2 linked regions of the Caballeronia sp. TF1N1 genome follow. The protein of the gene in region 2 interacts with the protein of the main gene of each other region in a pairwise test. Links are inferred from orthologs where the notes say so. Each region holds a gene or a part of one and is shown on either strand. Other genes may lie near its edges.

What was found.
Region 1: the proteins of grpE (region 2) and groL interact in binary tests that used the Escherichia coli proteins (3 or more experiments, as listed by UniProt). The link is inferred for Caballeronia sp. TF1N1 from one-to-one orthologs.

The regions. Positions count from the first base shown.
Region 1 is NZ_CP084626.1:2,299,053-2,309,065, forward strand. Bases 3,340-6,300 are described here. They hold groL (chaperonin GroEL), read right to left. Parts: upstream 5,660-6,300; coding sequence 4,019-5,659; downstream 3,340-4,018. Other genes in these bases: LDZ28_RS10665 (DUF72 domain-containing protein), read left to right, coding at 3,340-3,443; LDZ28_RS10670 (hypothetical protein), read left to right, coding at 3,472-3,900; LDZ28_RS10680 (co-chaperone GroES), read right to left, coding at 5,753-6,043. In the rest of the region: LDZ28_RS10645 (hypothetical protein), read right to left, coding at 1-839; LDZ28_RS10650 (hypothetical protein), read left to right, coding at 1,061-1,228; LDZ28_RS10655 (rubredoxin), read right to left, coding at 1,261-1,431; LDZ28_RS10660 (hydroxymethylpyrimidine/phosphomethylpyrimidine kinase), read left to right, coding at 1,754-2,629; more of LDZ28_RS10665, read left to right, coding at 2,667-3,339; LDZ28_RS10685 (DUF4148 domain-containing protein), read left to right, coding at 6,412-6,729; LDZ28_RS10690 (DUF2242 domain-containing protein), read left to right, coding at 6,914-7,645; LDZ28_RS10695 (D-(-)-3-hydroxybutyrate oligomer hydrolase), read right to left, coding at 7,923-10,013.
Region 2 is NZ_CP084626.1:387,924-390,846, reverse strand. It holds grpE (nucleotide exchange factor GrpE), read right to left. Parts: upstream 1,796-2,923; coding sequence 1,205-1,795; downstream 1-1,204. Other genes in the region: hemH (ferrochelatase), read right to left, coding at 2,793-2,923; LDZ28_RS01835 (RNA-binding S4 domain-containing protein), read right to left, coding at 2,371-2,778; dnaK (molecular chaperone DnaK), read right to left, coding at 1-617. UniProt on the Escherichia coli protein: Participates actively in the response to hyperosmotic and heat shock by preventing the aggregation of stress-denatured proteins, in association with DnaK and GrpE. It is the nucleotide exchange factor for DnaK and may function as a thermosensor.

The sequences.
Region 1 (10,013 bases), 1.9 Mb from region 2 along the record:
ACGTCGACCCGTTCCGCGTCTTCCGGCATCGCGCCGTAGAGCGCGAAGTCGCGCCAGAGGAGCGCAAGCGTCGCGCGTACGAGCGAGCGCGGCGCATAGGTCGACGCGTGCGCCTGATCCGCCAACACGAGATTGAAGCGCGCGTAAAGGCGCTTGGCGTCGGCGTTTGCGGCGAAATCGGCGTCGCCGCGACGCTCCGCGCGCTCGCGCAGCGCCCAAATAGTGTTGAGCGCGAGCCGCCAGAAGTCGTAAGGATCGGGGCCGCCGAGTTCGCCCAGGCACTCGTCGAGGCGCGCGAAGGCATCGGCGGATTCCTGCTCGGGCCCGCGCAAGAGCTTGAGCAGGGCCTGTTCGTAGTGCGCCCGAACGCGCGCAAGCCGCTCGGGCGCGATGCCGCGCAACGTCGCGGGCGCGATGGCGCGGCCCGCGAGCGCGAGGTCATCGTAGGAAACCGGCGCGACGCGCGTATGCATGGCGAGCAACGCATGCAGCCCGCGATAGTGATCGAACAACACGGTCGAGCACGACAACTCGCGCAGATTGTGGCGCTCCACCGCCGCGCCGAAGTCCGCGAGCGCAGCCGCGATGCGCGCACGCGTCGGCTCCGATTCCTCGCCGAGCGGCGCGACGAGCGCGAGCGCTTCCGCGAAACGCTGCGCAGGCAGCCAACCCGCCGAATGCAGCGCGGAGATCGCGCGCTTCAACGCGGGCGCGGTTTCGCCCTGACGCTGGAACGCGTGATGGGCGTCGGTCAGCGCCATTTCGGCGAGCCGCACCGAGCCGCCGCGCGGATTGGGCAGAGCTTCGAACGTAACTGGAAGATCGGGACGAGATGTCATATCTGGCGCTCACAAACCGGTTCGCAGGCGCCGTGAGTCGAACATGGGCGCGCGCGGTGAAATAGCATCATCGATGAAAGCGTCGGTACTTGACCGCGCTCACGATTTTCTCGACCGACGGACCGCTTACTGCCTGCGCCCGTCTTGCCGAACCACGGACCAGCCTCAAGCGTATGCCTTCAGGCGCCGGTTCGCATTGGCATCGGCACGCGTCGCCGCCCATGCAGCTTGCAGCGGCCAAACATGCGACGGACGCGCGCATCGATTTCGATGCACGACGCAACACCGGCAGCGCTGCCGGACAAAAACAGCAACGAAAGCAGCGAACGAAAGCAGCGAACGAAAGCAGCGAACAAAAAAGCGGTCCGCAAAAAACGCGCGCCGCATGACGGGAGTCATGCGGCGCGGTAGAGCGTGCGGATCAGATCTGGACCATCTCAAAATCTTCCTTGCGGGCTCCGCATTCGGGACAAGTCCAGTTGATGGGAACGTCCTCCCAGCGCGTACCCGGCGCGATGCCCTCTTCGGGCAATCCCGCCTCCTCGTCATAGATCCAGCCGCAGATCAGGCACATCCAGCTTCTATATTCCATACTTATGCCGCGTCGAAATGGTCGATTGAAATTAGGACATGATGGTACCGTGTTGGCGTGTCAATGCCTAGCGAGATGCCCGTTCACGCGTGGCCAAGCCTTTGACCGCCGTACTGGCTCTCTCAAGCGCCGCCGTACCGGAAAAAAGTGCGCAAAGACTGTAGCCTGACGGCGTTAGGCCGCATAATCGAAACATTGAACCATAGTCGAACCACGGTCGAATCATGACCGAGCTGGCCGCCGCCAGTGCACTTCGAGGCGCGGGCGTTCGCGGCCCTTCCGTTCCATTCGTGCAATCAAGAAAACAATGTCCGCTTTTGCCATGACCGGCGACTCCCCACCGATCGTTCTCACCTTCGGCCTGACGGACCCCACAGGCGGTTCGGGGCTTCAAGCCGACGTGCTGACGCTCGCAAGCATGGGCTGCCACGGCGTGACGGTGCTGACGGGCTACGCGGTGCGCGACTCCGCGAGCTGCGACGAAGTTACCGGCATCGACCCCGACGTCGTCGCCACGCAGGCGCGCATGTTGCTAGAGGACATGCCGATCGCCGCGTTTAAGATCGGCGCGGCAACGCGCGCGGAAGTGGTTTCCGCTATCGCCGAAGTGGTGTCCGACTACGACGACGTACCGCTGATCCTCGCGCCGGACTTCACACTCGACGATGAACACGTTTTGTCCGCCGACGAGCTGCGTGAGTCGCTTGCCGACCTGCTCGTGCCGCAAACGACCATGTTGATCGCCGATCACGCCACGTTGTTGCAGCTCGCGCAACCCGACAGCGACGCCGAGGCGCCAACGCTGGATGCCGCGATCTCGCATATCCTGGCGCAAGGTTGCGAATATGTGCTCGCAATGGAAACCGGCACGCATCGGCATGTGAATACGCTGTATAGCGAAGAAGGCCAGGTGCGGCAAGATACGTGGGATCGCGGTGTGCATCGCATCATGGGGCTGACGGATACGCTTGGCGCCGCGGTCGCGGCCTTGCTTGCCAACGGACAGGAACCCGCCGAGGCCGCACGCGAGGCTCAAGAGTATGTGTTCCAGGCGGCGCGCGCCGCGTTCCGTCCGGGCATGGGCGCCTATTTGCCGGACCGGTTTTTCTGGGCGCGCTCGAACGATGCAGACGAAGAAGGCGAGACGTCGTCCCTTCCCGACGAGTCGGCGGGACTGCCTGGGGAAGTACGCCATTAGCCCAAAACACTGACCAATCGAGTCGCCGGGAGAACGCATGCCGTACCGACTGCCTCATCTGCACAAGCCCGGCCCGCAAGGCGCGATCCGTATCGGCTGCGCGGGTTGGGGTTTGTCGAGCGCCGTGTCGTCGAGCTTTCCGCATGAAGGCACGCATCTCGAACGCTACGCACACGTGCTGACTTGCGTCGAGATAAATTCGAGTTTCTACAAACCGCATCGCGAATCGACTTACGCGAACTGGGCGCAGAGCGTGCCCGAGTCGTTTCGCTTCTCGGTGAAATTGCCCAAGTCCATTACGCACGACGCGCGGCTCGTCGGCACCGAAGCGCTCCTCGACGAATTCTTGCAAAGCGCGGGGCAACTCGGCGACAAGCTCGGTTGCTGGCTCGTGCAACTGCCGCCCAGTCTGCCCTTCGATCAGGCCACGGCCGAAGCCTTCATCAAGGCGTTGCGCGAGCGCACGAAGTTGCCGATTGCAATCGAGGCGCGGCATCCGTCCTGGTTCACCACCCACACGGCCGCGCTCCTGAAGGCGCATCACATGGCTTATGTCGATGCGGACCCGATCCCCGACGAGTGCGAGATCAAGCATCGCGCGGACACTTCGCTCGTGTATGTGCGGCTGCATGGCTCGCCCGAGCTCTACAAGTCTTCCTACAACTACACCTATCTCGACGACCTCGCGCGCACGCTGCACACGCGCGCGAAGAAAACGCCCGAGGTCTGGTGCATCTTCGACAACACCGCCGAAGGCAATGCGCAACCCAACGCGCTGCATATGATCGAGCGCCTGCGCACCCACCATCGTTAAACCGATTCGTTCACGAGGAGCATTCCCGATGCATCGATCAGCAAGACGAATTGCACGCCTTTTACAAGCCACGATGTTCGCCTCGCTGATTTACATCGCCCTGCCCGCAAACGCGCAGCAAAGCACGGCGCCGCCCGTCACACCGACTGGCGACGGCACCTTCCTGCTGACCATCTTCCTCAAGCACGATCAAAGCAAACCGCTTCCGAAGATCAACGAGCAGTTGAAGGAGCAAGGCTTCTTCAAGACGTTTCCGCCGCCGGGAATCGAAGTGGTGTCGTGGTACGTAATGATGGGCGTCGGTCAGGTCGTGACCTTGCGCGTGCCTGCCGATCGCCTGCGCGAAGTGAATCGCGCGATCGAAACCACCGCGTGGGGCGGCTATACGACGGAGTTTTATCCAACCTACGACTACAAGGCCGCCGCGCAGAACTTGCGCGATCAGATGAACAAGTAACGGTCCGCGTTTGCCACGGACGAAAAAAACCCGCATTGCTGCGGGTTTTTCTTTGCGGCGTGAGCTTCTTTCGAAACCCACGCCCTGAGGATGAAGCAAGTAACCGGTCGAAACCGAATTACATGTCCATGCCCATGCCGCCCATGCCGCCGGGCATGCCACCAGGCATGGCCGAGTCTTCCTTCGGCAGTTCCGCGACGGCTGCGTCGGTCGTCAGCAGCAGGCCTGCCACCGATGCCGCGTTTTGCAATGCCGTGCGCGTCACCTTGGTCGGGTCGACGACACCGGCTTCCACCAGGTCACCGTACTCGCCCGTTGCCGCGTTGTAGCCGTAGTTGCCCGTGCCCGCAGCAACAGCCGCCACCACGACGGAAGCTTCTTCGCCGCCGTTCGTGACGATCTGGCGCAGCGGCTCTTCCATCGCACGCAGAACGATGCGGATGCCCGCGTCCTGGTCCGAGTTCAGGCCCTTCACGCCTTCGACAGCCTTGCGAGCGCGGATCAGCGCGACGCCGCCGCCGGCCACGATGCCTTCTTCCACAGCCGCACGAGTTGCGTGCAGTGCGTCTTCGACACGTGCCTTCTTTTCCTTCATTTCGACTTCGGTCGCAGCGCCGACCTTGATCACTGCCACGCCGCCAGCCAACTTGGCCACGCGCTCTTGCAGCTTTTCACGGTCGTAATCCGACGTTGCTTCCTCGATCTGCGTGCGCACTTGCTTCACGCGCGCTTCGATGCTTGCTGCTTCGCCAGCGCCGTCGATGATCGTCGTGTTTTCCTTGCCCACTTCGATGCGCTTTGCTTGACCCAGTTCAGCCAGCGTAGCCTTTTCGAGCGTCAGGCCGGTTTCTTCCGCGATCACTTGACCACCGGTCAGGATAGCGATGTCTTCCAGCATGGCCTTGCGACGGTCGCCAAAGCCCGGAGCCTTGACGGCAACGGTCTTCAGAATGCCGCGGATGTTGTTCACGACCAGCGTAGCCAGCGCTTCGCCTTCGACGTCTTCAGCGATGATCAGCAGCGGACGGCCAGCCTTCGCGACTTGTTCCAGCACCGGCAGCAGATCGCGGATGTTCGAAACCTTCTTGTCGTGCAGCAGCACGAACGGGTTTTCGAGCAGGGCGACTTGCTTGTCCGGGTTGTTGATGAAGTACGGCGACAGGTAGCCGCGGTCGAACTGCATGCCTTCCACGACGTCCAGCTCGTCTTCCAGCGACTTGCCGTCTTCAACCGTGATCACGCCTTCCTTACCGACCTTGTCCATTGCTTCAGCGATACGGTCGCCGATGGACGTGTCGCTGTTCGCCGAAATCGCGCCAACTTGAGCGATTTCCTTGTTCGTCGTGCAGGGCTTGCTGATCTTGCGCAGTTCTTCGATAGCTGCAGCAACTGCCTTGTCGATACCGCGCTTCAGGTCCATCGGGTTCATGCCCGATGCAACGTACTTCATGCCTTCGCGAACGATGGATTGCGCCAGAACCGTAGCGGTCGTGGTGCCGTCACCGGCGTTGTCGCTGGTCCGGGAAGCCACTTCCTTGACCATTTGCGCGCCCATGTTCTGGAGCTTGTCCTTCAGTTCGATTTCCTTCGCGACCGAGACACCGTCCTTGGTGACCGTCGGGCCGCCGAAGCTGCGCTCGAGCACGACATTGCGGCCCTTCGGACCCAGCGTGACCTTGACCGCGTTGGCCAGAATGTTCACGCCTTCGACCATCTTGGCGCGTGCGGTATCGCCAAAAGTGACTTCTTTAGCTGCCATATTCAAACTCCTTGAGTCGATTCAGTTTGGAGGCTTCGGGCGGCAGGCTCCAATGGAGCGGCTCTGCGGCGAAGCCGAAGTGCAGGAAGGTGCTTACTTGACCAGAACGGCCATGATGTCTTCTTCGCGCATCACGAGCAGTTCTTGCCCGTCGACCTTGACGGTCTGGCCGGCGTACTTGCCGAACAACACGCGGTCGCCCACCTTCACGTCGAGGGCGTTCTGCACACCCTTGTCATCGCGCTTACCCGGGCCGACGGCCAGGATTTCGCCTTGATCCGGCTTTTCGGCTGCAGCTTCGGGGATGATGAGGCCCGAGGCAGTCTTGGTTTCCTGATCCAGACGTTTAACGATGACGCGATCGTGCAAAGGACGAAGATTCATACACACTCCTCTCTTGATTGAGACTGAAAACGCGGGGGAAACCCGCCCGGTGAGCGAAGCTGCCCGAGCGGCAATTTGTTAGCACTCTCGTGCAGTGAGTGCTAATTATATGGACCGAGTTTGACAATTTCAAGGACGGGGACAGACGGGCATTCCCTATTTCGCGTACTTTTGTCTGGACACGGGGAAATTTATGGATTTCGTAAGGTCGATTGGCTGGATTAATGTCAATCCGTCAATTCTGATTTCGCTTAATTAGGGTTTCTACTAGGGTCGGCGAGGCCTAGACTGCATTTCAACGACGAAGCAGTGAAGAGACAAACTCTCTACCCGCAACGTTCCCGAGATCAGTACATAGGAGGTTCATCATGTTCAAGTCGATCATCCCCGCAATCGCCGTTGCTGCCGTCCTTGCAGTCCCCGCTTTCGCCCAGGCGCAAGAAAACGCGCCGGTGACGCGGGCTGAAGTGAAGGCTCAACTGGTTCAACTGGAACGCGCAGGCTACAACCCGGCCAGCGATCAAACCCAATACCCCGCCAACATTCAGGCCGCGCAAGCACGCCTGAACGCGCAACAAGGCACGGCTGCTTCGTCGTTTGGCGGTGTCGGCGAAGGCGCTGCCGCTTCGGGTGCTGCCCGCCGCGCGGCTATCGACCCGAATCCGGTCGACTTCAATCGCCCGTAATCGTCGATTCGCGTAACGAAGCCCGGCACGCACGCCGGGCTTTTGCTTTTTGCGCATCCCGAAGGAAAAGTTTCTGTAAGCCACGGATTCGACGATGTTTTTGGACTACGTTTTTTTCTCGCGCAGTCGGAGGGAACTACAATTTGTGTTTGTTGCATCACAAATTTCGTCTTCGTTGCCTCTCATGCCTATGTCGTCGTCGCTGCGCCTTGCCTTTCTCTCCCTCGGAATTCTCGCCCTTGCCGCCTGTGGCGGACGCGCGGCGACCACGCCGAGCTATCAGCAGGAACTCTTCGACTCCGGTGCGAGCCCGTTCGCGCGCAACTTCGACGCCACCGTGAACGAAACCTGCGAGGCGGCCCGCCGCGCGCTGCTTTCGCAAGGCTTTCTCACGACGATGGCGCAAGCCGATACCGTCGACGCCACCAAGAACTTCCAGCCGTCCACCGAAACGCACGTGGTCGTCTCATTCCATGTGGTCTGCACGCCCGGCGAAAACACGACCAATACGAGCATCGCTTATGTGAACGCGGTGCAGGACGGCTATGCGCTCAAGAAAAGCGATACCTCCGCAAGCGTGGGCTTGAGCGTCTTGGGCTCGCTTTCGCTGCCGATCCGTTCGAACAGCGATGCAATGGTCAAGATCTCCAGCGAAACCGTGCCCGCCGGCAAGTTCTATGACCGATTCTTCGGGCTGATGGGGCACTATCTGAGCACGGTGCCGCGCAGTTCGCCCATCGCATCGGATGAGGTCAAGAGCAAGCCGCTCGCACCGTCGCTGATCGTGAGTTCACCGGATCTCACGCCAACGCCGATCGTCGTACAGGCGCCCGCCGCGGCGGCGACGGCCATCCAGTCATCCGACGCGAAACACGCTGCGTCCGAAGGCGTCGCGGCATCGGCGCCGGTTCAGTGAGATCGAGCGCGCGCGTCGTTCCGGGAAACGCTTCGTCGATGCAAGCATCAAGCACGCGGGCAACGGCGGCTGCAGTTGCGTGATCAGCTCACCACAAACCTCATTCAGCACCCGTCGCCGTTCGCAAATGTACCCGCGTAGCCTGTGACGCCTCGCTCATCGCGCAGCTAGCCCGCCCGAACGCATCGATGCGGCGCGCTCATCACGCGCCGCCTAAAGCTGAAGCTCCGCCTGCCGCCGACAGCGACGCCAATCCGCACGCCACTCCCATCACCCCTCAATTCGGCACATTCACCACGCCGCCATTCACCGAAATCGCATTCGCGCCGGGGCTCGCCGCGATCGCCGGGAGATTCGCCACCGTCAATTGAGGCGCCGCACCCGGCGTGCCGCCGCGCGCCACCGTATGCACGACTTGCGACGGCGGCAACGGCGCGTTGTTCTTCAGGTGAGCCCACATCAAATTGAGCGCCTGAAGGTTGTAGTAGTGCACGGGCACGAAGCGCGTATCGAAACCAGCCACGCTCAGGAACGCATCGAAGTGCTGACCGTTCGTGATTTCGTACAGTGAGAGCTGGCTATTGTTGCCTTCCACCACCTTGTTCGCGCCGAGATACGGCCGCGAGGCATGGTTGATCGGCACGAGCGCATCCGACCTTCCCTGCACGATGATCGCCGGCTTGCCACGCAGATTCGCGTTGACGCGAATCGCGTTCACGCTCGCCGTCATCGTCGGATTGCCGTTCGCCCAGAGCGCGCGCAGGCAGGCCGCGCCCGCGAAGCTCGCATCGGGCGTCGCAAGCCGATGATCCGCCGCGCCCGACGTCCCCGCGTTATAGACGAGGTTGATGCCGTTGGTCGGCGGCACGCCATTGCCGTTGCCGAAGACCGTGGGCATCGGCGAAACGAGCGGGTTCACGCCCGCCGCGCCGGTCAGCGCGTTGGTCGTGCCGAAGCTGAAGTTGCACAGGTTGTCGGCGACGCTCGCCAGCATGTAGGCATCGGCGTAAGTCACGGCGACGGCAGGCACGGCCTGCGAGTCCCACATCGGCGCATGTAACGTGTCGGAGTCGGCTTCGTAGCCCGCCTGATGCAGCTTCGCGAGCGCGTCGTTGGCTTGCGAGAGCGTATCGCCGCCGGCAATCGCGCCGCTCGCCGCGAGCGTGGTGCAGCGTGCGGTGCGAATCGCCACGGTGGTCGCGAGCGGCAGTGCCGTCAGATACGGCGCGCCGACCGCCGCCGTCGCTAGCGCCGCGCATGGCTGAAGCAGGTTCGCGTAGGTCATGTAATCGGCAAGCGGACGCCCGAACGAACCGACGGCCTGGCCGCCTTCGCGCACCGCAACCTGCGCCGGCAGATTCATGTTGATCTGCGGTTCGCCGACGACGACCGCGCTTATCCAGCCATCGGTGTCCTGTTCGGCGGCTGCAAGCGCCGCGCCGCCGCCATTGCTCACCGATGCCGCGATCGTCGTAATGCTGCCTTTCGAGTAGCGCGCGGAATGCGTCGAGCCGTTGACCACGCCATAGGTATCGTTGAGCGCCCAGTACGCGAACTGAATCGCCTGTAACGTATTCTTGCCCCAGTCCTTTTCGGGATTCTGCTGCGAGTGCGCGTGTTTGAAAGCGTAGCGATTCGGATACGCCGAGTTGTAAGCCGAAAGCGCCGATTGGCTCAGGTTCGCCTTGAAGATCGCCGAATTGCCCGCAAAGGTCGCATTGGAAAGCGTGCCATCGATCAGCGTGACGAGGTTCGTCGACAACTCGTGCGCGCCGTTGCCGCTGCCTTTATCCGTGTACGCAACCGCGCAGCCGCGCTTCAAACCCCACTCGCCCGCTGCCGAAATCGCGCCATATACGCCGCGCGATCCCGACGATGTCGCCGTCACGATGCAAGGCTGATCCGGATTGAAACTCGTCGGAATCTGCACGAGCAGGCTGACGTTCTTCGTGCCCGAACCGTCGTCCGAGAAGGCCAGATACTCCTTGCCCGCGATCTTGCCTTCGCCGAGCGTGTCGCCGCCGTTCAGATCGACATTCGGCCCCCAGAAGCGCCCGTAGCCGCCGTTCGCCGACATATCGACGAGCGCACGATAGTTCGAATAGATAGCCAGGCGCCGCAGTTCCGCCGCTGTCGGCGCGGCCGCATTGGCGATTGAAGGCGGCGTCGCCGACGCAAGTCCTGTCTTGCCGAGTCCGGCGGTCAGCAGGTCGTCGGTATTGCCGTCGTAAGTCTGCGTCTTCACCGTTCCCGAGACGAAACTCGGCAAGGTGTTGGACGGGAACTGCGGGCCGTCGTCATCGCCGCCGTGACAGGCGACGAGCGTGGTCGTCGCAAATGCCGCCAGCACGGCGAGCGTCGCCGCGCG
Region 2 (2,923 bases):
ATGATCGAGATGTCGAACGTGCCGCCGCCCAAGTCGAACACGGCGATCTTGCGGTCGCCCTTTTCGGCCTTGTCGAGACCGAAGGCGAGCGCGGCTGCCGTCGGTTCGTTGATGATGCGCTTCACTTCCAGACCGGCGATGCGGCCTGCGTCCTTCGTTGCCTGACGCTGGCTGTCGTTGAAGTACGCCGGGACCGTGATGACGGCTTCCGTAACCGGCTCGCCGAGGTAGTCCTCAGCGGTCTTCTTCATCTTGCGCAGCACTTCAGCGGAAATCTGCGACGGCGCGAGGCTCTTGCCGTGCGCTTCGACCCATGCGTCGCCGTTGTCGTGCTTGACGATCTTGTAGGGCATCAGGCTGATGTCCTTCTGCACTTCCTTCTCGTCGAAGCGGCGGCCGATCAGGCGCTTCACTGCGTAAAGCGTGTTGCGCGGATTCGTAACCGACTGACGCTTGGCAGGTGCGCCAACCAGGATTTCGTTGTCGTCGACATACGCGATGATCGACGGCGTGGTGCGCGCGCCTTCCGAGTTCTCGATGACCTTGACCTGATTGCCTTCCATCAGCGCCACGCACGAGTTCGTGGTGCCGAGGTCGATACCGATGATTTTGCCCATTTTTTATACTCTCCTAGCTTTGATCGCTTTAGCGCTGCGGCCGGAAAACGCCGGCTTTTGCGGCCGATTTACCGGGCCGAACGCCCAAATATTCATACCTGTACGCAAGATAAGAACGCGGATTTCGTTTTCAAGACCCTGAAAGCGATGCGGTCTATATCTTTTTTCACTCGGAAGCCTTGCCGCGGATCTTTTCCCGTGCCGCCGCGACCGCCGCTTCGAATTGCGCGAGCCCATGCAGCCGGTGGCGCGCCCAAGACGCTTGCCGCGATGAAAGAAAAACCACGTCGGCACGCCATGCAGCAAAAATCGCCGTCCCAGTTCCCGATGCTCGTAGACATTGCTGTGAAACCACTTCAGTCCGAGCGCGCGGATTTCATCGGGCCTCGCGAGCATCGCTTTTTTGGCGATTTCGCAGTTGAAGCAGTCGACGCCCCAGAAGAACACGACGGCCAGATCATCGCCCGTCGAAGCCAGCCTGGCGTCGAAGCCGGGGGCGTCCAACTCCTGCATGGCGAAGACCGAAAACGCGGTGGCATCGACGGGAACGCGATTCTCCGAGGCGGCCATGGCGTTCTCGCGGCGCGTTACTTCGGTGCGGCGACGGTGACGAGAGCCGGACGCAGCACGCGATCCGAAATCACGTAGCCCTTTTGCAGGACGGACACGACGGTATTCGCTTCCTGCTCGGCCGGCACCATGGAAATAGCCTGGTGACGATGCGGGTCGAACTTCTCGCCTACCGGATTCAGCGCGGTGACGCGCCCCTTTTCCAGCGCGGCGGTCAGTTGACGCAGCGTGAGTTCGACGCCTTCCCGCACCTTGACGAGATCGGACGATTGATCGGCAAGCGCGGCTTCGAGACTGTCGAGTACCGGCAGCAGATGTTCGGCGAAGCTTTCGATGGCGAACTTGTGCGCCTTTTGCACATCGTCCTGACCGCGGCGACGCACGTTTTCCGTTTCCGCCTTGGCGCGCAGGAACTCTTCCTGGAGCGCGGCGATCTTCGCCTGCGCTTCGGCCAGCGCGGCTTCGTTCGCGTCCGGCGCGACTTGCGGCGCATCGGCGCCCGTCGGCGCTCCGGTTGCGCCGGCTTGGGTCGGGTCGGCGGCCTGGCGCGCGGTTTCGTCTGCGGGCGTGGGGTTCTGGCTCGCTGGATTCTCTTGCGTGTTTTCCATGTCGCTGAATGTATTGCTGTGAGTGAAATGGATGCGATCGGCCGGGAGTCCTCTTACCGCCGAGAACCAGGCCAGGCTTTTTCGCACTAGCGGCGGAATTTGGGGCATCCGAGGGATTTTCAAGGCTCCAGAAGCGGTTTTTCGGACGAAATTTAGCTTTTTTCGCGTGCGCATCAAACATCGGACAACGGCGGGCCACGCTTGTCGGCGGCGTGAAGCGTTAAGTGCAAATTCGCCACATTTAACTGCGAGAAACACTTCGTAATGGGCGTTTCGTCGCAGTACGCAAAAATCAGATTGAGGCGATTGCGTTGTTCGCCTACACTTCGAACATGCGTCGCAGGAACACGTTAACCCTAATCCTACGAATGCAGTAACCGCTCAGCCCTTGCCTGTTTCCTTCCGGTTTTCACGACCGGTTATCCCGCTCACCGGGGGTACCATGAAACTGACCTTTGCTATCGCGGTGGTCGCTCTGGTACTGGTTGCGGGAACGACCACCATATGTATGTCCGGCGCTGTCACCGCCCGTAACACCGAGTACGGCGGGGTTCATGCGACCATCGAAAACTACTTCAATCCGAACCTGCCAGTTTGTCGATAATGCGCCGGTCGCGCTTCGTCGGCCTGCCCTGAATTCCGGCAGCCGGCTCGCGAAACGTCTTGCGCCGCTCGGCTTCGGCTAACCGCTTCACTCGGCCCTCTTCCGTTTCCGCGTAAAGCGTCTGGGCCACGCTAGCCGGTCCGCGCACGTCGCACACGCCCTTTACTTCCACTTGCCAGACGATCCGCTCGATATCGATCTCGACGAGATCGCCGACGCGCACGTCCTTCGACGGCTTCACGTTCGCCCCGCCGATCTTCACGCGGCCTTTTTCCACCGCGTCGCTCGCGAGCGAACGCGTCTTGAAGAAGCGCGCCGCCCAAAGCCATTTGTCGATGCGCAGACGCGCGCCCGGTTCCGTCGAAATCGTGTAGTTCATGAATTACCGTTCGTTCAGGCGGCAACCGTCAATGGCTGCACGGCCTGCACCGGCCAGCCTTGCAGATTCTGCGCCGCGATTTCTCCCAGCGCCTTGATCCACGCCGGCGATGCATTCAGGCAAGGAATGCGGTGAAACTGCTTGC